4 regions of the Synechococcus sp. PCC 6716 genome follow, and region 1 is predicted to be linked to each of the others. Evidence: riboswitches for the same ligand, from Rfam matches in the RefSeq annotation. Region 1 holds a riboswitch; each other region holds the start of a gene.
What was found. A riboswitch is a leader RNA that binds a small molecule or an ion and turns the genes downstream of it on or off. The one in region 1 is predicted to bind cobalamin.
Positions count from the first base shown of each region.

Region 1 (4,432 bases):
TCGCCAGGTTTTGCAGCAGGTTGATATCTACGGCACCGTCACCAGTGACCAGCACCACGATCGCCTGAGCTGGGTCATAGGTGGCGATCGACTCCAACAAAGCCTGCACCGCTGTTTTCTCTAGTTCCAGTGCTTGCATATAGGTGCAAGATTGGAACTGAGGAATGAATGCCTGATGGAACGTCACAGTATCAATGCGCCAGTCGATAGTAGGAGGGATAGCATCCACGACATCGCAGACAACCATGCCCCGTCCCTGGTTTGCGTAACCGAGCCATGCCGTGTATCCGATGGTCAAAAGATTGTGCTGAATAAAGCGGTTCTGCCAGTAGCCAAAGTTGCCTCGCCAGAGATCATTCGTTGGACGCATTGATTTCCTCCCGAATGATTTTTGCGGCTTCTACCATGTTTTTCAGCGATGGAATCACTTCCTCCCAGCGCCGTGTTTTTAACCCGCAATCAGGGTTGACCCAAATCTGTTCGATCGGTAGATTGGCAATCCCGGTTTTTATCTGCTGAACCATCTGGTCAGTGCTAGGAATGGCTGGACTATGGACATCGTAAACGCCGTTACCGACTTGATGTTGGTAGCCTGCATCCGTAATTTCAAATAGGGTCTCATTGTTGCTGCGGCTATTCTCGATCGACAACACATCCGCATCCAGATGCTCAATGTGCTGAATAATGTCGCCAAACTCGGAGTAGCACATGTGGGTGTGAATTTGAGTTTCGGGCTTGGCAACTCCTGCCGCCAAACGGAACGCATCGACCGCCCAAGACAGATACTCATTCCAGCGTTCTGGCTTCAGGGGCAATCCTTCCCTTAGAGCGGGTTCATCAATTTGCACTATCTTCGCCCCAGCCGCTTCTAAATCTGCCACTTCTTCCCGCAGTGCCAACGCAATCTGCATTGCCTGTTCACTGCGAGGAATATCCGTGCGGGTAAACGACCAGTTAATCATCGTCACGGGTCCAGTCAGCATCCCCTTCACAATTTTATCGGTGAGGGATTGCGCCACCTTGAACTCTCGAATAGTCATAGGTTGGGTTCGGATAACATCTCCGTAAATAATTGGTGGACGCACACAGCGACTGCCATAGCTTTGCACCCAACCGTGTTCGGTAAAGGCAAATCCAGAGAGCTGTTGTCCAAAGAATTCCACCATGTCAGTGCGTTCAAACTCGCCATGTACCAACACATCTAGCCCAGCTTCCTCTTGAATTTGAATGCACTTGGCAATCTCTGCATCGATCGCCGCCTCGTATTCGGCTTGAGTGATTTCACCCCGTTTTAGCTTGACTCGGAGTTGCCGTACCTCTGAGGTTTGTGGAAATGAGCCAATGGTTGTGGTCGGAAAGGGCGGCAGCGTTGGCTGGAGTTTTTTGCGTTGCTCATAGGGCATCGCGCGCTCCAAATGACTGACAGTCAGGTTGCGGAGCCGATCTTGTACTTCTGAATTTACAGGGCTGAACTGCTCAAAGGCTTGCCAGTGGGTTTGCACGACTGCTAATCGATCGCTCAGATCATTACCGTCAAGCGTTTGAGCCAAGAGCACCACCTCATCCAGCTTTTGTTCCGCAAAACTCAACACATTTCGCAGGGGTTCCGCCAGTTTTGTTTCTCGCGTCGCATCATAGGGAACAAATTGCAGGGATGATGAAGGATGCAACCGAATATTTGGCGTAATGCCATAAATGGTTTCTAGTGTTGATAACACTGATTCAGGACGAATTTTCCAGATATTTCGCGCATTCACAATCCCCACACCCAACTGTTTATCGGCTGGAAATCCGTGCTGCTGCAATAAGTCAAGATTGCGTCCACGGGTGAAGTCTAAACTGATGCCAGCAACAGGTAACTTCATCACCCACGGATACGTGGCTCCCAAATCATCAAAGTAGGTGACGAGGTGAATAGGTAAACCCATTCGATGGAGCGAATCATAGGTTGACTGATACAGTTCCTTAAAGTTGTTAGCATCTCCTAGAACCAAAGCGGGTTCATGGATTTGTACTTCAACCACACCCAGATTTTTCAGTTCACTGAGTAAGACGAGATAGCGATCGAGCAGATAGGAAACCGCTTGCTCTAGGTTTAACGCCAGACGACTAAGCCGTACCAAGGTGAGGGGGCCTAGTACAATGGGAACTGCCCGTTCACCCAAGAAAATTTGGGCACGATGCACTGTTTCTAGAAAATCGCTAAAATCTGTTGGTTGTACAATCGGGTCAATTTCGGGCACCAAGTAGTGATAGTTGGTATCAAACCACTTGGTCATTTCTAGTGCTGGAATGCCACCTTTGCCCCGTGCCATTGCAAAGTATTGGTCGAGTCCCGACAGATGACGAAAGCGATCGGGAATCAACCCTAGGCGAATACTCCAATCCAGCACGTGGTCGTAAAGGGTGGAGTCACCAACACCGATGCGATCAATTCCTGCTTCCAGTTGCACCTTCCAGTTTTCAAATTCAACCTCGCGCATCGTTTGCAGCAACGTTCCGATGTCAGACTTATCGTTCCAAAAGGTTTCCAATGCCTTTTTAAGCTCACGATTTTTACCAATGCGAGGATATCCCAGCGTTGCAGTTTGAATGGTCATTGTTGTAGCGTCCTAAGTTCTGTAAATAAGCAAACAAGGAGTACCACCTCCCAATTGGGAGGTAGCCCACGAACAAAAAGACAGAGCGAGAGATCTAACCTTAAATTGCTAGTACAGAGAGTGGCTACCCTTGATCAAGTAGCCTCACCACACAAAAACCTCACGCCCAGCCTACAGAGTTAGCTAAGAACGCTACAACCTTAAAATGTCAATAGAAATCCAGTCGCAAAAGCTTGAAGTTTGCGTCATCCGTACCTCGCAGATGTTTGTGTAACGGGTTTACAACTCGGCGGGCATTCTGACTCAGAGAGTTGCGCCTCTCCTCACAGCTGCGGGACAGCGCCGGATTTGCACCGGACTTTCCCCCTTGCGTCTGATGGCTGATCCCCATCAGAACCGAGCAAGTAGCCTAATAATAACACAATAGGTAAGGTACTATGACACATTCTGAATTTCAAGTCTAGGTGACATACTCCCGCCACTCAACCTTGTTGAGTAAACACAACTTCGGTTAGAGTGCAGGCTTCTCGCTTCGTCGAGGAGCCATTGCAAGAACTCTCTGCAAGCAGACACGGAATGCCCTACCGCGTAGTTGTATTAGATTCCGGAAACGCCGTTTTATATAACCAATTCTGTTTTATCATTGCCAGTCTGCGACTGGCGCGGGGGGGCTGTATCCCGTCACTGACCACCTCTCGACAGTACAGTGCGGGGCTTATCTACCCCCGAACCCCCTCAGCTAAGTTAGCGAACCGCTTATAGCAGTGTGCCTTGGTACTGCATAGGAAGTAGATCAACTGCAGGGGTAGTATCGCTTGCGAAGAACGGCTTCAGTTTTCACCCACTTCACTATATAATGAGAGTGATTTTCATTTTTATAGGTAGTGTGCTGCTAGAACAGTATGTCACCCGTCTCTCACCCCTTGCCTGCCTCCCTTGAGCGAATTATCCAGCGGTTCCAACAGATTTCGGAACCGAAGCGGCGCTATGAGTACTTGCTTTGCTTTGCTAAGCGCTTGCCGCCATTTCCCGATGAGCAAAAGGTGGTAGCCCATCGGGTTCCTGGTTGTGTTTCTCAAGTCTATGTGACTGCGAGTTTGGAGCAGGGAAAGGTGATCTTTCAGGGAGATTCCGACTCTCAACTAACCAAGGGACTAGTGGGGCTGTTAGTTGAAGGATTGAACGGGTTGGCTCCCGCAGAAATTATCCAGTTAACACCCGATTTCATTCAGCAAACCGGACTGGATGTCAGCCTGACTCCGTCTCGTGCCAATGGTTTTTACAATATTTTTCAAACGATGCAACAGAAAGCACTGGTCTATCATCTGTCTGTGACTTACTTGCGAACTTAAAACTGCGACATCTCAACGAAGAAGCAAGCTGCCCGCACTATCAGAAGTTAAGTTCAGAGATACATCAAAGCCGACCTGTTTTAATTCGGATTGATTTTCTCAGTCAATTGATCAACAGGTTTTGCACAGCGACATTCATAATGTTGCAATTTCACATGGTCTCACTGATGAAGAAGTATGGTCAATGGTACAGTATGTCAGTAAAAAAAAAACTCCACGTCGATGTGAGTTCAGTAAAACGATTAGGTATAGATGAGATTTCCTTACGTAAAGGACAAGGAGATTACATAGTTGTTTTGGTCGATTTAGAGCGGTGAATTCCCCTTGCCTTTGCCCCTTCTCGCAAGCAGGAAGATGTGAGGCAAGTGCTTGAGGTATGGGGAGCAGCAGTACTCAATCAAATTATTGAGGTGAGTATTGATCTGTCCGGAAACTATAAAAGTTTGGTTCATCAACTCCTACCTAATGCTATGGTGGTTG
Region 1 covers NZ_JAKLTU010000012.1:16,469-20,900, forward strand. Annotated here, with positions in the region: gene L5220_RS07855 (hypothetical protein) at 1-370, opposite strand, end outside; gene metE (5-methyltetrahydropteroyltriglutamate--homocysteine S-methyltransferase) at 354-2,600, opposite strand; cobalamin riboswitch at 2,872-3,016, opposite strand; gene L5220_RS07865 (SufE family protein) at 3,503-3,952, shown strand; partial or broken gene L5220_RS07870 (ISL3 family transposase) at 4,270-4,432, shown strand, end outside.

Region 2 (6,420 bases), on a different contig from region 1:
GCCCATTCCGGTAGGCGTAGGAGTCAAGGTGATGGTGCATGCAGCACGCTACCGTTACTTCTCCCGGCGAATTTGAAGACGTTTTTGGCGGTGGCGCTCGGTGTATTGCCCCACCACAAAGCCAATCACCCCCGCCCCCAGACTGGCTTGCAGGACAAAGAGTAGTGACTCAACCTCCGCACTCTGGGGTTCAAACACCGGCGTAGCCCAAGGAGTATAATCGGGTGCAATGTCGGTAATGAGGTCTTCCGCTTGGGCGTCGGCACCTTCAAACTCGGCGTTAACAAACAGCAGCGGTGCTGCCCCAAGGAGCACAACGGCACCAAGCAGCAGCCAAACCTGCTTCGCTTTCGAGTTAACCATGGTGACCACGCTCCTGTAACAGATTAAGGGTGCGTAATTCTGCTGCGCAGTAAGTGGTGAGCCAGTTCCAGACTAAAACCGTCAATAGACCCTCACTAATGGCAAGGGGAATTTGGGTGATGGCAAACACGGCGGCAAATTTGCCAAACGCGGCTGCCACCCCGCCAACACTATCGGGAAAGGCTAGGGCTAACTGCCATGCGGTGAGGGCATAGGTAATGACATTAGCGGCAAACGCAGCAGTAAACAGGGCGATCGCCGGCTTTCCGGTCAGACGCAAGATGCCGTTATAGCAGCCCCATGCCACCCATGGCCCGACCACTGCCATGGAAAAGCCGTTGGCACCCAAGGTGGTCAAGCCACCGTGGGCAATGAGCAACGCCTGAAACAGCAAGACCAACGTGGCCAACACCGTCATGATCGGTGGCCGAAAAAGAACCGTTCCTAGGGCAATTCCCGTCGGGTGGGACGAGCTACCGGTGACCGAGGGAAGTTTTAACGACGATAAAACAAATGCATAGGCACCCGCCAATGCGAGTAGTAGGGTGGACTCGGGCTGTGTCTTCACCTGTTGCCGCAGTGACCAGAGTCCCCATCCCAAAAATGGCAAGAACCCTAACCACCAGCCCAGCGCCCAGCCAACGGGTAAAAACCCTTCACTGATGTGCATTGCCACTGCCGCCCTCGGGCTGGCAATCACCATATACATCACCAGCAGGGCGATCGCCCCCAGCAGAGGGAGCCGCTTCCATTGCCTGACTTTCATTCATCTGTACCTCGCAGATATGCAACAATCCTCGGCGGGCATCCTGACTCAGAGCGGCCAAAAACCGTCATCACAGTTGCGGGACAGCGCCGGACTTGCACCGGACTTTCCCCCTTGCGTTCTGTGGCTGCTCCCCACAGAAACCGATTAGCGCTATTATAGGTCAGGACTGCTCGGTTACCCTTGGAAGCGTTTGCGCCTCAATGCAGGATGTCAACCCAATCGCGGCCAATGCGCACCGTTACATCCGACGAAATCACCCCAGTCGAGTTGGCCGACACCCGCCCAACCCCCAATACAGAGCGCACCATTTGAGCTGCACCCAAATCTCCTTGCTGCGCCAAGACTTCGGTTGCGGCGGCTTCTTGGTGCCAGTCATCGCTAATGATGACATTGCTGTAGCCATGATGGTATAGAAAGTCCGCCATATCTTGAGCCGCATCGGGACTCCCCGAGGCATTTTGCAAGGCAATGCGTACCGAACCACTTTCACTCCAAGTGGGGTCGGCTGCCACTGAGGGCGATCGCGCTGCAAAGTGAGTCTCAACGATGCGATCGATCCCGTCGTAGTCAAGGAGCCAGTAGCTGGCATCGTACCCATCACCACTAAACCGCCCGGGCAAGAGAATCATGCGCAGATTCTCAGGATCCGTGCGCAGGCTAAATTGGGCGATCGCCATCAGTTCGCCAAAGGTCAAATCGGTATCTACGTGTTTCTGGAGAACCTCGTGGAGTTGGGGGAGCCGCGTCAACATGACTGGATTCGCTAGTTTCGTTTGCAGCGCCTTGATCAACATTTGCTGGCGTTGTGCCCGGCCAATGTCACCGAGGTCATCGTAGCGAAACCGTACAAAGCCCTCAGCCTGCTCACCGTTGAGGGTTTGTAATCCAGGGTAAAGATCAATGTAGAGTTTTTGGGTGTGATCACTGTAATACATCCGCTTGGGAACATTGACCTCTACGCCCCCCACCAAATCCACAAGGGCACGAAACGCTCCCGGGCCAATGCGAATGTAGCGATCAACCGGAGTGTAGTTCAGGGTTTGACTCACCACCTTGGCAACTAGGGGGACATCACCATAGACATTGGCCGCATTGATTTTATCAACCCCATAGCCCGGAATGTCAACGCGACTGTCCCGAGGAATACTCAACACTGTGATGGTGTTGTCATCAGGGTTAAACCGCGCCAGCAAAATAGTATCGGTGCGGCCACGGAAACTTTCTGGCGAGCCTTCCGGTGCCCCCAAAACCTTGTCAACCCCTAGCACCAATAAATTGATAGGCCGACTCATCTTCCCTTGCAAGCTGCGAGCCATCACCTCAAAAAAAGAGGCCTGCGTATCGCCTCCCTGCTCTGCTTGAAAAGGCGACAGTAAGACAACACTCATTCCCGCAAAGGCCGAAATTAAAGACACCGTACCAAAGGCCGCCATCCAACCCAACACTCGCCATGGCGATCGCCGCGATCGCGCCTTAGTGTGCAGCGCCACTGCCTTTGCCCCTCGAGCCGCCGGAGCCGGATTCACTCGCTTGACCTGTTTAACGCCTCGTGCCACAACGTTAACTCCCACAACCTGCGACAGTCCCTAGGACTGGTGGACTCAATTGATGTTTCTAGTGTACGGGATGGATCACAAATCCAGTATTTATACTTAGGTACTTAAGTAGTCCGCAAAAAGGAATGGGTTCCGCAAGTTAGCCCCGCAGCCGCCCTGATTTCTGAGGACAACTCCCAAGTAACGGAGAGCGATCGCCATCGTTTAGTTCGCTATTATGCTGCCGCCTAATCAGTTTTGAAGACCACTAAAACTAGGCGTAAAACGGTAACGCGATCGCCCCGCTGGTACCCCCTGCCACTATCTGCCACGATTATGTATCGGACAATCCGCTAAGATTTGTATTAGTAGAGAGACGCATCTAGGCGTTGATGGGATTTTAAGGATTGTTACATTGACTCAGCCCGCTACTTCCCCCCTTGCCACCCCCCCAGCCGAGGAACAGGATCTGCAACGACAACTCATTGTCATCCTTGACTTTGGCTCTCAATACTCGGAACTCATTGCGCGGCGGATTCGGGAAACCCACGTTTACTCTGAGGTCATCTCCTATCGCACCAGTGCGGATCAGCTGGCACAGCTTGCCCCGAAGGGGATTATCCTTTCTGGGGGGCCAAACTCGGTTTACGATGACCACGCGCCGCAGTGTGACCCCGCTATTTGGGAGCTAGGGATTCCCATTTTGGGGGTGTGCTACGGCATGCAGTTGATGGTGCAGCAGTTGGGAGGCACTGTCGAGCGAGCAACGGCGGGCGAGTACGGTAAAGCAGCATTAAGCATCGATGACCCCACCGATCTGCTGACTAATGTTGAGCAAGACACCATCATGTGGATGAGCCACGGCGATAGTGTCTCTAAATTGCCGCCGGGCTTCCGCCGGTTGGCCCACACCCAGAATACTCCCATGGCGGCGATCGCCCACCCAGAGCGCAAGCTTTACGGGGTGCAGTTTCATCCTGAGGTGGTGCATTCCATCGGGGGCATTGCCCTAATTCGCAACTTTGTCTATCACATCTGTGACTGCGAACCCACCTGGACCACCGCAGCATTTGTGGAAGAAGCGATCCGTGAAGTGCGCGCTAAAGTAGGCGACAAACGGGTGTTGCTGGCACTCTCCGGCGGTGTTGATTCCTCTACCTTGGCCTTTTTGTTGCACCGTGCCATTGGTGATCAACTCACCTGTATGTTTATTGACCAAGGCTTCATGCGCAAAGGGGAACCGGAGCGGCTCCTAAAACTCTTTCAGGAGCAGTTTCATATCAAGGTAGAGTACGTGAATGCCCGCGATCGCTTCTTGGCACAGCTACGGGGTGTCACCGACCCCGAGGAAAAGCGCAAACGCATTGGCCATGAGTTTATCCGCGTCTTTGAAGAAGAATCCCGACGCCTAGGTCCCTTTGATTACTTGGCTCAAGGAACGCTTTACCCCGATGTTATTGAGTCTGCCAACACCAATATTGATCCCCAAACTGGCGAGCGGGTAGCCGTTAAAATTAAGAGTCATCATAATGTCGGTGGCCTGCCCGAAAATCTGCGATTTAAGCTGGTGGAGCCGTTGCGCAAACTCTTCAAAGACGAAGTGCGCCAAGTGGGTCGCTCCCTAGGCTTACCGGACGAAATTGTGCGGCGACATCCCTTCCCAGGGCCTGGCCTCGCCATTCGCATTCTGGGAGAAGTCACGCCGGAACGCTTGGACATTTTGCGGGATGCTGACCTGATCGTGCGCCAAGAAGTGAACCGCGCCCAGATGTACCATGACTTTTGGCAAGCTTTTGCCGTGCTCTTGCCCATTCGCACCGTTGGAGTGATGGGAGATCAGCGCACCTATGCCTACCCGATTGTGCTGCGGTTTGTCTCCAGCGAAGATGGCATGACCGCCGATTGGGCGCGCACCCCCTACGATCTACTAGAGCGCATTTCTAACCGCATTGTTAACGAAGTGCCGGGGGTTAATCGCGTTGTTTACGACATTACCTCAAAGCCACCGGGCACTATTGAATGGGAATAGTACCCCTGAACATTGCCAGAGTAGAGGGCGATCGGTTTAACTGGGAAAGATGGTGGTGTGAGTAACGTTCCATGAGTCGTAAATGGACACTGGCGATCGGCCTTGGTACAGCTTTCTTAGTGCCTGTTGCCGCCGTGGCACAGCCGAATGCGCCACAATGGCAGATTGAAGTGCCTCCTAGCACCAATCCGACCTTTGAGGTTGCACCTACCCCAGCCACCACCCCTCAATGGCAGACCACCCCTCCGCTTCCGACAGAGCGGACATGGCAGCAGCCAACCCCTGAAGAGTTAGCCCAACCTATCTTGCCCCCCGTTGCCGAGGAACCCACACCAGCCCTAGTCGTTGTCGAAGAGCCTGCCTTCCGGATTCCTCCCTTGATGCGCCCCCCCACGCGGCTGTTTAACTTAGAAACCGCCAATATTCTCTTGGAGCAGACGGCAGAATTGCGGGGCGGGATTCGAAATTACGATCCAAAGGTTGCTGGAGGCGGCGGTGGTCTGCAAACCTTTTTTGGCTCCATAGACTATGCGTTTAATGACCGCTTGCAACTGAGTATTAGCGGCAATTATTTTGATGACCCCCTAGGCCGCCTTGTCAATGGACTGCAACCCAATGTCCAGTTGGGAGCCATTGCTGGCGGACTCAAGTATCAGGTTTATCGCAATGACACTGTGGCCGTTGCCCTTGCTGGCTCTGTTGAAGCAGTGCGAGTGCGGTCTGACAATTTCCTCTTTGTCCCTGGGGCAGACGTTGTGGGCACATGGACGGTGGCAGCCTCCCTCCAAGCCCCGATCACCTATACCCTTAACCCTCAATTGCAGTGGCACTTTACCCCCAATCTCACCTATTTTCCCGACACAATTAACAACGGTGCTGACTTCTACGGTACGAATTTTAACTTCGCTACGGGGCTGAGTTGGCAACCCCATCCCCGCTTTAACCTCTTTGCTGACCTGAATATGCCGGTGGGGCCGGGGGGGAATGCCGTGCGCAGTAGTAACGGTGCCATTGTTAACTTGCCGGTGTGGAGCGCCGGGTTCCGCCTCTTGGTTAACCCGTCGGTTAGTCTTGATCTTGCGGCCACCAATGCTTTTGGCATAACGCCAGCAACTCGCACCTTGGCCTTCCTGCCGGGTGCCGATCAAGTGGGGGTGATGGCAGGGTTGAGTTACACGCCTAATATTGGGCCTGACTTTGCGCCACCGTTCCTTGCGAGTTTTCGGCGTGGGCCACGGCAGCCGCTGAGCGATCGCGATCGCCAACTGATTCTAGATGGCATTACCCTTACCTCCGCTAGCACCCTCGATCCCGGGATGTTCCGCTTCAAAGGGAATACAGGCACCGTGGGCACAGGCGTTAACGTTGGCGTTGGATTAGCCTACGATGCCCAGTTTGCCGTGGCGATTGAGCAATTTGAACGCGGTGAAACCCTCATTGAAAACCTTAATTACAGCGGCAACCTGCAACTGGGGTTGGCCGCCAAGCTACGGTTTCTCGACCAAACCCAAGGGGATCCCTTTTCCTTGGCCTTTCAAGGTTCCTTTAACCGAGGCATTGCCCAAGGCGGTGGCAGCAGCCGCTCCATCGGTGGCTTAGAGCTAGCCTTTATGTTTCAGCCCACTGAACCCGTTGCCCTGTACTTCAACCCGAAGTTGGGGCTTTTTAACCCCAATCAGCAGTTAGTTGCAGGGATCGGGATGGGGGTCAATGTAGAAGTTGTC
Region 2 covers NZ_JAKLTU010000018.1:29,217-35,636, reverse strand. Annotated here, with positions in the region: gene cbiQ (cobalt ECF transporter T component CbiQ) at 1-40, opposite strand, end outside; gene L5220_RS09140 (energy-coupling factor ABC transporter substrate-binding protein) at 55-363, opposite strand; gene L5220_RS09135 (energy-coupling factor ABC transporter permease) at 356-1,129, opposite strand; cobalamin riboswitch at 1,146-1,292, opposite strand; gene L5220_RS09130 (LCP family protein) at 1,330-2,688, opposite strand; gene guaA (glutamine-hydrolyzing GMP synthase) at 3,083-4,696, shown strand; gene L5220_RS09120 (hypothetical protein) at 4,768-6,420, shown strand, end outside.
Region 2: linked by a shared signal. The riboswitch ahead of L5220_RS09135 (energy-coupling factor ABC transporter permease) and the one ahead of metE (5-methyltetrahydropteroyltriglutamate--homocysteine S-methyltransferase) in region 1 are both predicted to bind cobalamin.

Region 3 (6,420 bases), on a different contig from region 1:
GAGGCGGGAATTCAGATCCTGAAGTTCCATGGTTCCTACCAGCAAGACAACCGCGATAACCGCGTGAAAGGGCAGGAAAAAGACTACCAGTTTATGCTGCGCACCCGCAGCCCGGCGGGTTATATTCCGCCCCAACTCTACCTGACCTTGGATCGCTTGGCGGACGAGTACGGTAACCATACTTTACGGGCAACCACTCGCCAAGGGTTTCAGCTACACGGCATTCTCAAGAAGAATCTGAAAGCCGCGATCGCCGCCATTATCCGCAGCATGGGATCCACCCTAGGTGCGTGCGGTGATTTGAACCGGAATGTGATGGCGCCGCCAGCCCCATTTAGGGATCGCCCCGAGTATCGCCTTGCCTACGAGTATGCCCACCGCATTGCCGATTTGCTCACGCCCCAAACGGGTGCTTATTACGAAATTTGGCTCGATGGTGAGAAGGTTATCTCTGCTGAAGAGCATCCTGAGGTCAAAGCAGCCCGCCAGCGCAACGGTACCGGCACCATTTTTCACGACAACGAAGAGCCAATCTATGGCGATCGCTACATGCCGCGTAAGTTTAAGTGCTGTGTCACAGTCCCCGGGGACAACTCGGTGGATTTGTTTTCCCAAGACCTCACCCTCGTTGTGATCACTAACAAAAAAGGCGATCTAGAGGGCTTTAATATCTATGCGGGGGGCGGTTTGGGGCGCACCCACAATAAAGAGGACACCTTTGCCCGCATGGCTGATGAAATTGGCTTTGTGGCTGCTGCTGATGTATACGATGCGGTGAAAGCCATTGTGGCAACACAACGGGATTACGGCGATCGCTACAATCGTCGCCACGCCCGCCTCAAGTACTTGATCCATGATTGGGGAGTCGCCAAATTCAAAGCCAAAGTCGAAGAGTATTTTGGTAAACCCCTTGCTCCCTTTCGTCCCTTGCCGCCGTGGCAGTACCATGACTTTTTGGGCTGGCACTCCCAAGGAGATGGCAAGTTTTTTTATGGGGTCTCCATTGCCAATGGTCGCATCCTTGATCGTGGTAGCTTCAAGCTCAAAGCAGCTCTGAAAAAAATCGTCAAAGAGTTTAATGTGCCGTTGCGGGTCACCCCCCACCAGAACGTGCTGATCTGTGATGTGGCTCCCGATCAGCAAGATGCCATTCAACTGATTTTGCAGCAGCATGGGATTCCTGATGTTAGCGCTATTGATTCCCTAGAGCGCTACAGTATGGCTTGCCCAGCACTCCCCACCTGCGGCTTGGCCATTACCGAATCCGAGCGTGCCATTCCGGGGGTTTTAGAGCGGATTCGTCGCCTCATGGATCGTCTTGGGTTAGAGGATGAGCATTTTGTGATCCGGATGACGGGGTGCCCGAACGGCTGCGCTCGCCCCTACTTAGCTGAACTAGGCTTTGTGGGGATTGTGCCGGGAACGTATCAAACATGGCTGGGGGGCAGCCCTCACCAAACTCGCTTGGCTCAAGTTTATATCGAGCGGTTGCCCATTACGGAACTGGAGGCCACCCTTGAGCCGTTACTTGTCTATTACCGCGATCGCCGCCACAGTGGCGAGTCCTTTGGGGATTTTTGCCATCGGGTCGGCTTTGAGGCACTGCGCCAGTTTGCCGCAAGCTATACCCCCCCTGCAACCCAGCGCAAACGCTATCGCGTGGACGTACAGGCAGAGCAGTATCAGCAACTAAAAGCATTGGCAGCAGCAAAGGGAGTGTCGGTGGCCGCCTTAACCCGCCAAGCCCTGCAGCAATACCTATCAGCCCAGTAGCCAATCGCTCTGCTGAGGGGCTAGGGCACGGGAAATAGCATCAACGGCAGACATGCCCTGACGCTTGGCCGTGTTAACCACCTAAGCGAACAACGGTGCCCCCCAGTCCGAGCAGGCACCGTTGGTGACCGTGAGAACTAGACTGCACCCGACTAGTGCCATAAGAGTTTGTTCATCTGCGCGGCATTGAACCCCTTGATGAACACGCTTTCATCCCGATGGTCACGTTAGCCTTCGGAAAGTGAGCTACAGGTAGAGCGCAGGACTTCCCGCTTGATAGCTGAAGGTTAAGGTTGGTTGCGGAAACTGGAATTTTGTAGCGAAGGCGGCTCTATCGTCCGAGTTATGCTTAATCAATAGCTAAATGCCAGCAAATTAAGCAACGTAACTGAAAATTGTCAAAGTTCCTGAACCCATAACCTGACCGCTTGATCAGCTTCAATTTATTGTTAATACCTTCAACAACACCACTATTTGTGTGATTATCAAAATAGGTGGTGACTTCACCAAACCACCGACAAATTGTTCTTACGCTCTCTTGAAAAGAATCCTGAGCTTGAGCTAACCAATCGAGCAATTGAAACGTTCCATCTTCCCAATCTTTTGCTGGCTCAAAGATGGCTCTAAGCGATTCCTTCTCCTGATGCATTCGAGCCAGACTTGGCACTACTTCTCGAATTTCTTCCAGTTTTGCTTTTTACTTCTGAGTTAGATTTTCCTCCGGCTTGAGTAACGCATATTTACTTTGTTTGAGCGCGGCTGCAATCTGGGCTTTCTTGACTTCATTTACCGTCTGTTCATTCGCTTTACAAATACTTTGTCGAGCCTTATCCAATTCCTGATTCACAATCTTCATAACATGAAATCGGTCGGCAACCACCGTAGCATTAGGTAGGAGTTTATGAACCAAACTTTTATAGTTTCCAGACAGATCAATACTCACCTCAATAATTTGATTGAGTACTGCTGCTCCCCATACCTCAAGCACTTGCCTCACATCTTCCTGCTTGCGAGAAGGGGCAAGGGGAATTCACCGCTCTAAATCGACCAAGACGACTATGTAATCTCCTTGTCCTTTACGTAAGGAAATCTCATCTATACCTAATCGTTTTACTGAACTCACATCGACGTGGAGTTTTTTGACTGATCGACGTGGAGTTTTTTGACTGACATACTGTACTATTGACCATACTTCTTCATCAGTGAGACCATTTGAAATTGCAACATTATGAATGTTGCTGTGCAAAACCTGTTGCACGATTGACTGAGCAAATCGATCCGTTTGCTTGCGACGATTGCCGATGAAATCGAGCGTTTCACTGAATGGCTTACCACAAGTTCGACTCTTAAACTGGCGACGATTGATCTTAAGAAATACGGTTCGTCCACTGATGCTTAAATCTCGCACTAGATACCAATGATTCTGGTGTAAATGAAACTTTTTTGTTGGCAACGTGGGCAAATCGCCTCGGTTGTCTTTGCTTCCACTATAAGAATCAATTCTCCTGCAACATCGGTATAATCTTCAACCTCAATTCTAGGTAGGTTTAGTAGATCAGTTAGAAGTAGCTGCATATCTCAGATTTGGTATAGCATGTTACATTAGCATACCAAGTCCGATAGACCCCAAAAATCAACCCTTGAATTTGCTTTGGGGCAGTAGTCCGATGACACTCGCCCAACTATATGATGAATTTGTGGCAGCAGGGGGCAAGGTGATGGTCTGTCCAGCTTGTGCAGAAGCTGCAGGGATAACAGAAAGCAACTTGCGATCAGGCGCTCAATTGGCAAAAGAGAATCAGGATATCCCCAGTTTGATTTTGGCGGCAGATAAGATCATCGACTTCTGATTGGTTCTTATCTATGGTGAAATAGCAAGGGATGAGACTGTAATCTTTTGCTGAATGGTGGGAATGCCTTAAGTCAAGGCGTGTGTTTGAGAATCGGTTGTATTATTGAGGAACTCGGTTTTGGTGGGGAACAGCCACCAGACGTAAGGGGGAAAGAGCAGTGTAAATCTGCCGCTGTCCCGCAACTGTGATAAGAGATTTATCTCTTTAAGTCAGGATGCCCGCCGAATGTGACAGCTTGTTTTGATTGAGAAGTCTGCGAGGTACAGATGAACAGGAAAAACCATCAATGGTTCAGCCTTGTGATGATGGCGGGGCTGAGCTGTTATTTAATTCTTGGATCGCCCACGCCTGTGTATGCCATGCATATTATGGAAGGGTTTCTGCCGGTTGGCTGGGCTGTTTTCTGGTGGATCGTGTATCTGCCATTTCTGTTCTGGGGGCTGCGATCGCTCACTCACATCACCCGTCAGCATCCTGAAGCCAAACTATTACTGGCTTTAGCAGGCGCATTCACTTTTGTTCTCTCTGCCTTAAAAATTCCCTCAGTGACAGGCAGTTGTTCTCACCCAACCGGCACAGGTTTGGGAGCCGTGTTATTTGGGCCAGGGGTGATGTCGGTGTTGGGTGGCTTGGTCTTGCTATTTCAGGCTTTACTGCTAGCGCATGGCGGCCTTACAACCTTGGGTGCCAATGCCGTGTCAATGGCGGTAGTGGGGCCTTGGATCGCCTATGGCATTTATCAACTGGTGATGCGTATAAGCGCTGTGCTCAAAACTGCCCCCGTGAAAGGGTGAGTTGATGCATCGGTAACTAGGCCAAGGAGTCCCGCTACAATTTGTAATAGTTGCATTCAATTCAACCGGCTCATGAGCACACCTCCTCTGATTTGTCTTGAGCATTTACAGAAAATCTATGGTCAAGGTGAAACAGAAGTGCGTGCGCTCAATGGCATTGACCTCCAAATCCAGCACGGAGAATACGCTGCCATTATGGGGGCCTCAGGGTCTGGCAAATCCACGATGATGAACATTATCGGCTGCTTGGATCGACCCACCTTTGGTAAGTATTTCCTGGATGGTCAAGATGTCTCGCGGCTCACGGATGATGAATTGGCGCATATCCGTAATGCCAAAATTGGCTTTGTGTTTCAGCAGTTCCATTTGTTGGGGCAACTGACAGCGCTGGAAAATGTGATGCTGCCGATGATCTATGCCCAAGTTCCCCCCAAAGAACGACGGGAGCGAGCGATTGTGGCGCTGGAAAAGGTAGGACTGGGGCACCGCTTACATAACCGCCCAAATCAACTATCTGGGGGACAACAGCAACGTGTGGCGATCGCCCGTGCCATTGTCAATCAGCCATTGTTGCTGTTAGCTGATGAGCCAACGGGTGCCCTTGATAGTCAAACAACTATTGAAATCCTTAATATTTTTAGTCAGTTGAATGCTGCTGGGATGACGGTTGTCATGGTTACCCATGAGCCAGACGTAGCTAGTATTACGCGACGCATCATTCACTTTCGCGATGGCCAGATTCGCTCTGATGTGCCAAATATACCTAACTCTGCCGTCGCTTCTGCCTTATCATGAACTACCCCACCGGATAGACGGAGTCTCTGCCTTGTCCTTAGCATTCCAGATTCGTGCGGCTGCCCCTGCCGATGTACCGACTCTATTTCGCCTGATTCAAGACCTAGCTGCCTACGAACATCTAAGCCATAGCGTCAGTGGCACCGCTGCGCAGCTAAGGGAGCACCTGTTTGGCGATCGCCCCTACGCGGAAGCCCTCCTCGCTGAAAGCCACGGCCAAGAGATTGCCTATGCCCTGTTCTTTACCACCTACTCCACATTTTTGACCCGACCGGGACTCTACCTCGAGGATCTCTTTGTGCTGCCCACCTATCGCCGCCAAGGAGTTGGCACCGCTTTGATCAGAGCACTGGCTCGTATTGCCCGCGATCGCCACTATGGCCGCCTAGAGTGGAGTGTCCTTGAGTGGAACCATCCCGCCATTGCCTTTTATGAAGGCATTGGTGCTGAGGTGTTACCTGACTGGCGCATTTACCGCTTGAGTGGTGCCCCCCTTTGGCAATTGGCGCAGAGCCAGTCATCCCAAGCCAGCAGTTGAAATCTCAAAACGACCTTTGCTAGATTAAAAGCGTTGTTAAGATTCGTAAACTTGGCGCTCACTTTATCTTTAGGGCAACCTAAAGGTGCAGCCAAGCGCGAATCCGGTATTATCTTTGTGGAGTTTAATTCCATGACAATAGCAATCGGACGTGCGCCAGCGGAGCGAGGATGGTTCGACATTCTCGACGACTGGCTCAAGCGCGACAGATTTGTGTTTGTGGGCTGGTCAGGCATCCTGCTGTTTCCCTGTGCCTACCTTGCCCTGGGTGGTTGGCTGACCGGCACCACCTTTGTAACCTCGTGGTACACCCACGGCTTAGCCTCCAGCTACTTGGAAGGCTGTAACTTCCTGACCGTGGCAGTCTCGACCCCGGCCAACAGTATGGGACACTCCCTGCTGCTGCTGTGGGGCCCCGAAGCCCAAGGGGACTTTACCCGCTGGTGTCAACTGGGAGGCCTGTGGACGTTTATTGCCCTCCATGGTGCCTTTGGCCTCATTGGCTTTATGCTGCGGCAGTTTGAAATTGCCCGCTTGGTTGGCATTCGCCCCTACAACGCCATTGCCTTTAGTGCGCCGATTGCCGTATTTGTGAGTGTCTTTTTGATTTACCCACTGGGGCAGTCGGGCTGGTTCTTTGCGCCTAGTTTTGGGGTAGCGGCGATTT
Region 3 covers NZ_JAKLTU010000006.1:15,119-21,538, forward strand. Annotated here, with positions in the region: gene sir (sulfite reductase, ferredoxin dependent) at 1-1,773, shown strand, start outside; partial or broken gene L5220_RS05185 (ISL3 family transposase) at 2,123-2,803, opposite strand; gene L5220_RS05190 (helix-turn-helix domain-containing protein) at 2,804-3,181, opposite strand; gene L5220_RS05195 (DsrE family protein) at 3,441-3,623, shown strand; cobalamin riboswitch at 3,722-3,866, shown strand; gene L5220_RS05200 (energy-coupling factor ABC transporter permease) at 3,893-4,420, shown strand; gene L5220_RS05205 (ABC transporter ATP-binding protein) at 4,493-5,215, shown strand; gene L5220_RS05210 (GNAT family N-acetyltransferase) at 5,247-5,753, shown strand; gene psbD (photosystem II D2 protein (photosystem q(a) protein)) at 5,886-6,420, shown strand, end outside.
Region 3: linked by a shared signal. The riboswitch ahead of L5220_RS05200 (energy-coupling factor ABC transporter permease) and the one ahead of metE (5-methyltetrahydropteroyltriglutamate--homocysteine S-methyltransferase) in region 1 are both predicted to bind cobalamin.

Region 4 (6,420 bases), on a different contig from region 1:
GCTGGGGATGAGTTTGAAGTCTTTAGTGATGAAAAATCTGCACGGGCGATCGCCGAAGAGCGTGCTGCGGCTCAGCGGCAATCTCGTCTGGCTCAAGCAGCTACGGCGCGGCGGGTGTCCCTGACTTCGTTGTCAGATCAAGCCCGCGAAGGGGAGCTAAAAGAGCTGAACCTCATCCTCAAAGCAGATGTCCAAGGCTCCGTAGAGGCCATCTTAGCGGCCTTGAACCAGATTCCGCAGGATCAGGTGCAGCTGCGCATTTTACTAGCGGCTCCGGGGGAGATTACAGAAACCGATATTGATCTTGCCACTGCCAGTAATGCCGTAATTATTGGCTTTAATACCACCCTTGCCAGTGGTGCGCGTCAAGCAGCGGATCAAAACAATGTTGATATCCGCGAATACAACATTATTTACAAGCTCCTCGATGACATTCAAGGGGCAATGGAAGGGTTGTTAGAGCCGGAACTCGTCGAAGAAGACCTCGGGCAAGCGGAAGTGCGGGCTGTCTTCCCCCTCAGCAAAGGGGCGGTTGCTGGCTGTTATGTCCTCAATGGCAAGCTAGTGCGCAATTGCAAGGTGCGGGTGCTGCGACAGCAGGCCGTTGTGCACACTGGCATCCTTAGCTCGTTGAAGCGCATGAAGGACGATGTCCGTGAGGTGGCTGCGGGGTACGAGTGCGGTGTTCGCCTTGACGACTTCCAACTGTGGCAAGAGGGGGATATTATTGCCGCCTATCAAACCGTGACAAAACGTCGTAGTCTTGGCAGCGGTAGCGAGAAAAACTAAACTGAAGCAGAGTTGATCATTGATTGTGATCTACTGTTCAGGTTCGTGAGGACACTGGCATGGGACTGCAACGACGGGCATTTTTGCGCCGTGTAGCTCAAGGGACAGGGGCTTTTGTTTTGGCAGCAGGCACAAAATCCCTATTGACGGGCTGTGCCGGTAATCTCGATACCGCTACGGAAGAGGGCAGGTCTGCTGCAGGGGTTGTTTCTAGTAAGGGGCTGTTGAACCCAGGCACGCTGGCGTGGGGTGCCGAAGCCATCAGTGGTGCCCCCTACGTGTTTTATGATCCGGTCAATCCTAGTCAACTCATTGGCTTTGAGGTGGAAATTGCCGACGCGATCGCCAAACTGATGGGTGTAAAGGCCGTATTTGTTGCAACTGCCTACGATCAGTTACCCGCCGCCTTAGCTGCCAATCGCTTTGATTTCATCCTCAACGGTTGGGAAATTACCTCCGATCGCGAGCGCACTCAGCGTTTTTCCCAGCCCTATTATCGCTACGGCCAGCAAATTGTGGTTCGTACGAATGACGAGCGGTTTGCCCAGTACGATGCTGCAAGTGATGTTACCCTTGCCAACTTGGCAGGGATGACGGTGGGCACCGGCATTGGCTACAAAGCTCAAGAAATTCTGGAGCGAGACCCTAACCTGAAAACCCGCGCTTATGACGGCAACTTGCCCTTCGATGATCTAGTGCAGGGACGGATTGATGCAGTGATGGTGGACTTTCCGATTGTGGCCTACTATGTTTTGGGATCAGGCCCCGGCGGCACGGTCAACCCAGCCCTAAAACCCATTGGAGTGCCAATTTTCCTGAACAATTACGTCATTGCCTTCAATGCCAGCAGCCCTAAAGTAAAAACCCTAGAAATAGAGGTCAATCAAGCCCTTGAAATTCTCAAGACCGATGGTACCCTGCGGCGAATTTATGAGCAGTGGAAACTGTGGAATGATCAGCAAGCGCAAATTGGCATTGTTTAGGAGTGGGGGATGGAGTTAATCCAAGCGGCGTTACCGGCCTTTCTGCGGGGGGCGCTGAATACCCTTATTTACTGTGCGATTTCCTTCCCGATCGCCATTGTGCTTGGCATTCTCTTGGCAGCAATGACCACCTCCCCTTACCTGTTTTTGCGCTGGCCTGCTGCCGGATTTATTGAGGTGATGCGCGGTACCCCCATGATCACCCAACTGTTGTTGCTGTACTACGGTGTCGGGGCAGTTTTAGCGCAGATCAATTTAGCAACGTGGGTGAATGCGTGGACAGCAGGGGTCACGGCTCTAGCCCTTAACTATGCCGCTTACGAAGCAGAGGTTTTTCGGGCTGGCCTGGGCGGCGTGGATTCGGGTCAACGGGAGGCGGCGCTGTCCTTGGGGATGACCCAGCAGCAGGGGTTTGTGCGGGTGATTTTGCCGCAGGCGGCGCAAATTGTTATTCCACCCCTGATCAATGATTTCATTTATATGCTCAAGGATTCGGCCATTGTCAGTGTGATTGCAGGGGTCGATCTGACATCGGTGTTGCGGGTCTGGATCATCCGTCATAGTAGTCATCCCTTCCCCCTTTATGCCCTAGCGCTGGTGCTGTATTTGTTGATGAGTTTGCCGATCGCTGCGTGGGGGCGGCACATCGAACACCGTCTAAAGGCTAGAATGTCCTAGGGGTTGCCTCTGTTACCAGTTGCTGGAGCCAGTTGATGTTGCCTTCTGTGGGCGATCGCCTACACCTGACCTACCTGAGTGGTTCTAAAACCGATCCTGCTGGCCAAGATGTCATTGCTGGCTTGAGTTGTTCACCGCAAAAATATTTACCCTCCTACTACTTTTATGATGCCGTTGGGTCGCGGTTATTCGAGCAGATTACTGACCTGCCAGAGTACTACCTCACCCGCACCGAACTAGCGCTGCTGAGTCAACACGCCAAAGAAATTGCCACCCTGACCGGCATCTGTGAATTAATTGAGCTCGGCAGCGGCAGCGATCGCAAAATCCGCTACTTACTCTCCGCCTATGCCCAGCTACAACCTCAGCTTGTCTATCGTCCCATTGATGTCAGTGGCTCGATGCTCAAAACTAGTGCCATAGCGCTGCTGAAGGATTATCCCCAACTGTGGATCAATGGCCTTGTAGGCACCTACGATGTTGGCCTAGAGCACTTACCCCCACCCCTTGCGCCGCAACGCTTACTCTGTTTTTTAGGCAGTACCCTAGGCAACCTGTCACCGGTTGAGTGCCAACGTTTCTTTAGCCAACTGTACCGGGTGCTCAATGTCGGTGACTACCTTCTCCTTGGAGTTGACCTAGTAAAAGACACCAAAGTTTTGCTTGCCGCCTACAATGATGCTCAGGGGATTACGGCTGCCTTTAATCGCAATATCCTTAGCCACCTTAACTGGCGATTTCAGGGCAACTTCGAGCCATTGGCCTTCGATCATCGAGCTATTTATAACCCAGTGGCACAGCAAATCGAAATGTATCTTGACAGCCAAAACACACAGACGGTAACCCTAACTGCCCTAGAATTGACCTGTGACATTGCCGCCGGGGAAAGCATCCTCACAGAAATCTCGCGGAAGTTTTGGCTGGATTCCCTAAGGTCAGACCTCGTCGCAGCTGGCTTGACGTGGGTTCGAGCCTTTACCGATCCAAACCACTGGTTTGCTCTGTGTTTGTGTTGCCGCTAAGCACACAGGAGGCCGTCCAAGGGGTAGCGACTCCCCACCCCCCGCATAGACAGAGCCACAATACGCTCGTTAAAATTGGAAGGTTAACCGTGAAGAGCAGTTTGTAGGGAAACGCCAGTGTAAATCTGGGGCTGTGCCGCAGCTGTGAGGGGAGCGATCCCTAAGCCAGAATGCCTACCTACTGCGGTTCACTCTATTTGTCTGCGTTGCACAGGCATGGAGTTATAGCGTGGTCGTTACTGTTCAGCCCAACGATTCAATTCTTAATCCCCTAAGTTTTACCGTTGATTTACCACCCTTACCCCAGCCCCGACCGCTACTGATGGTGGGGCATGGCACTCGGGATCCGCAAGGCCGCCAAGCATTTTTAGACTTTGCCCATGCGTATCATCAATTAGATCCTTGCCGTCCGGTCTTTCCTTGCTTCTTGGAGTTGACTCAACCCTCGATTTTTGAAGTTTTAAGCCAGTGTGCAGTAGAGGGCTACACCGATCTGTCGGTACTGCCGATTTTATTGTTTGCGGCGCGCCATAACAAGTTTGATGTGACCAATGAACTGGATCGTGCTCGCCAAGTGTTGCCGCAGTTGCGCTATCACTACGGTCGCCACTATGGCATTGCCCCTGAAATTCTCACCCTCTGGCGATCGCGCCTTGAAATGCTCGACTCACCGGAATTTAACCCCCGAGGCATTGGCCGCGACGACACGGTGTTACTGGTGGTGGGACGTGGCTCGAGTGACCCCGATGCCAACGGCGATGTCTTCAAGCTAGCGCGGATGCTCTGGGAAGGTAGTGGCTACAAGACCGTTGAGGTGTGCTTTATTGGTATTACCCATCCCCGCCTAGAGGTAGGGTTTGCCCGCGCCAATCTCTATCAGCCGCAGCGGGTGATTGTCCTGCCCCACTTTATGTTCACTGGCGCACTGGTGAAAAAAATCTATACCCTGACCGCTACTGCCCAGCAACAGTACCCGGCGGTAGAATACGTTAACTTGCCGGAAATTGGGTTACATCCGCAGTTATTTTATTTAACGCGGCAACGGGAAATAGAAACCCTCACCGGCCAAGTGGCCATGAATTGCGAAGCCTGTAAATTTCGTTTGGCGGCGATCGCCCATGGTGCCGATCATTCCCACCATCACCACCACGATCACAACCATAACCATGAGTCTCATTCCCACGGGCATCATCACCCCAGTGTGAATTTAGATCATCTACCCAGCTACCATCAACGGATTTGGCAGGTTCCCTAGGGGGATGGCCACCTAAGGAAAATGCTAGACTAGGGGGTAATGATCCCTTTTTTCAAGCTTGGACGGGGCTTGTTTATGGCGATAAAGTATCCTCCCCAGACGGTTGATCGCGTTTTGATTTTTGACACGACGCTGCGGGACGGAGAGCAGTCTCCGGGAGCCGCACTGAATGTAGATGAAAAACTCACGATCGCCCGTCAACTGGCTCGGCTGGGGGTGGATATTATCGAGGCTGGCTTCCCTTTTGCCAGCCTTGGAGATTTTGAAGCCGTGCAGCGGATTGCCGAAGTGGTGGGCACTGAAACAGGGCCAGTGATTTGTGGCCTAGCACGAGCCACCCGCTCGGATATTGAAGCGGCAGCCAACGCCTTAAAACCGGCCTACTATCCACGCATTCATACATTCATTGCCACCTCTGACATTCACCTTGAGTACAAGCTCAAGAAAACCCGTGCCGAGGTACTAGAGATTGCCCCAGAGATGGTTGCCTACGCCAAATCCTTTGTGGAGGATGTGGAATTCTCACCAGAGGATGCTGGCCGCTCTGACCCCGAGTTTCTGTACCAAGTGCTTGAGCGGGTGATTGCGGCAGGCGCCACCACAATCAATATTCCCGATACGGTGGGCTACACCACACCCGCAGAGTTTGGAGCCTTGATCAAGGGTATCAAGGAAAATGTGCCGAACATTCAGCAAGCGGTCATTTCAGTCCACGGTCACAATGATCTTGGCTTGGCGGTGGCCAACTTTCTTGAGGCAGTTAAAAACGGCGCTCGCCAACTGGAATGTACCATCAACGGTATTGGCGAGCGTGCGGGTAATGCTGCCCTCGAAGAACTGGTGATGGCGCTGTACGTGCGGCGGCAGTACTTTAACCCCTTCTTGGGTCGCCCCGCTGAGTCGGAGGCTCCCCTCACGAATATCAATACCCGCGAAATCTATAAAACCTCGCGGTTAGTCTCCAACCTAACGGGGATGCTTATCCAACCCAACAAGGCCATTGTTGGTGCTAATGCCTTTGCCCATGAGTCAGGGATTCACCAAGATGGGGTGCTCAAGAACAAGCGCACCTACGAAATTATGGATGCTCACCTAATTGGCTTGGCAGACAACCAAATCGTTTTAGGTAAACTGTCGGGTCGCAATGCTTTCGCTACCCGTTTACGGGAGTTGGGCTTTGAATTAACGGAAACTGAACTCAACAAAGCCTTCTTACGCTTTAAGGATCTGGCGGATAAGAAAAAGGAAATCACCGACTGGGATTTAGAGGCGATCGCCAAGGACGAAACCCAAGGCATCGATCTACAGGGCTACCAATTGGAGTTTGTGCAAGTCTCCTGCGGTGATCATGCCCGACCTACGGCAACAGTGACGGTACGCACCCCCAGCGGCGAAGAACTCACAGATGCAGCCATTGGCACCGGTCCTGTAGATGCGGTGTATCGTGCCATTAACCGGGTGGTGCAAATTCCTAACCGGCTTATTGAATACTCAGTGCAATCAGTAACGGCGGGCATCGATGCCATCGGTGAAGTAACTATTCGCCTGCAGCACGAAGATCGCATCTATTCCGGTCATGCGGCCAACACCGATGTGATTGTGGCTTCGGCACAAGCCTATATGAATGCCCTCAATCGGCTTTACCGTGGTTTAGAGCAGCGGGTGTTGCATCCTCAAGTGTAAGGAAGGTTCT
Region 4 covers NZ_JAKLTU010000037.1:30,611-37,030, forward strand. Annotated here, with positions in the region: gene infB (translation initiation factor IF-2) at 1-789, shown strand, start outside; gene L5220_RS12550 (ABC transporter substrate-binding protein) at 849-1,772, shown strand; gene L5220_RS12555 (amino acid ABC transporter permease) at 1,782-2,450, shown strand; gene egtD (L-histidine N(alpha)-methyltransferase) at 2,486-3,472, shown strand; cobalamin riboswitch at 3,536-3,668, shown strand; gene L5220_RS12565 (sirohydrochlorin chelatase) at 3,702-4,727, shown strand; gene L5220_RS12570 (2-isopropylmalate synthase) at 4,803-6,410, shown strand.
Region 4: linked by a shared signal. The riboswitch ahead of L5220_RS12565 (sirohydrochlorin chelatase) and the one ahead of metE (5-methyltetrahydropteroyltriglutamate--homocysteine S-methyltransferase) in region 1 are both predicted to bind cobalamin.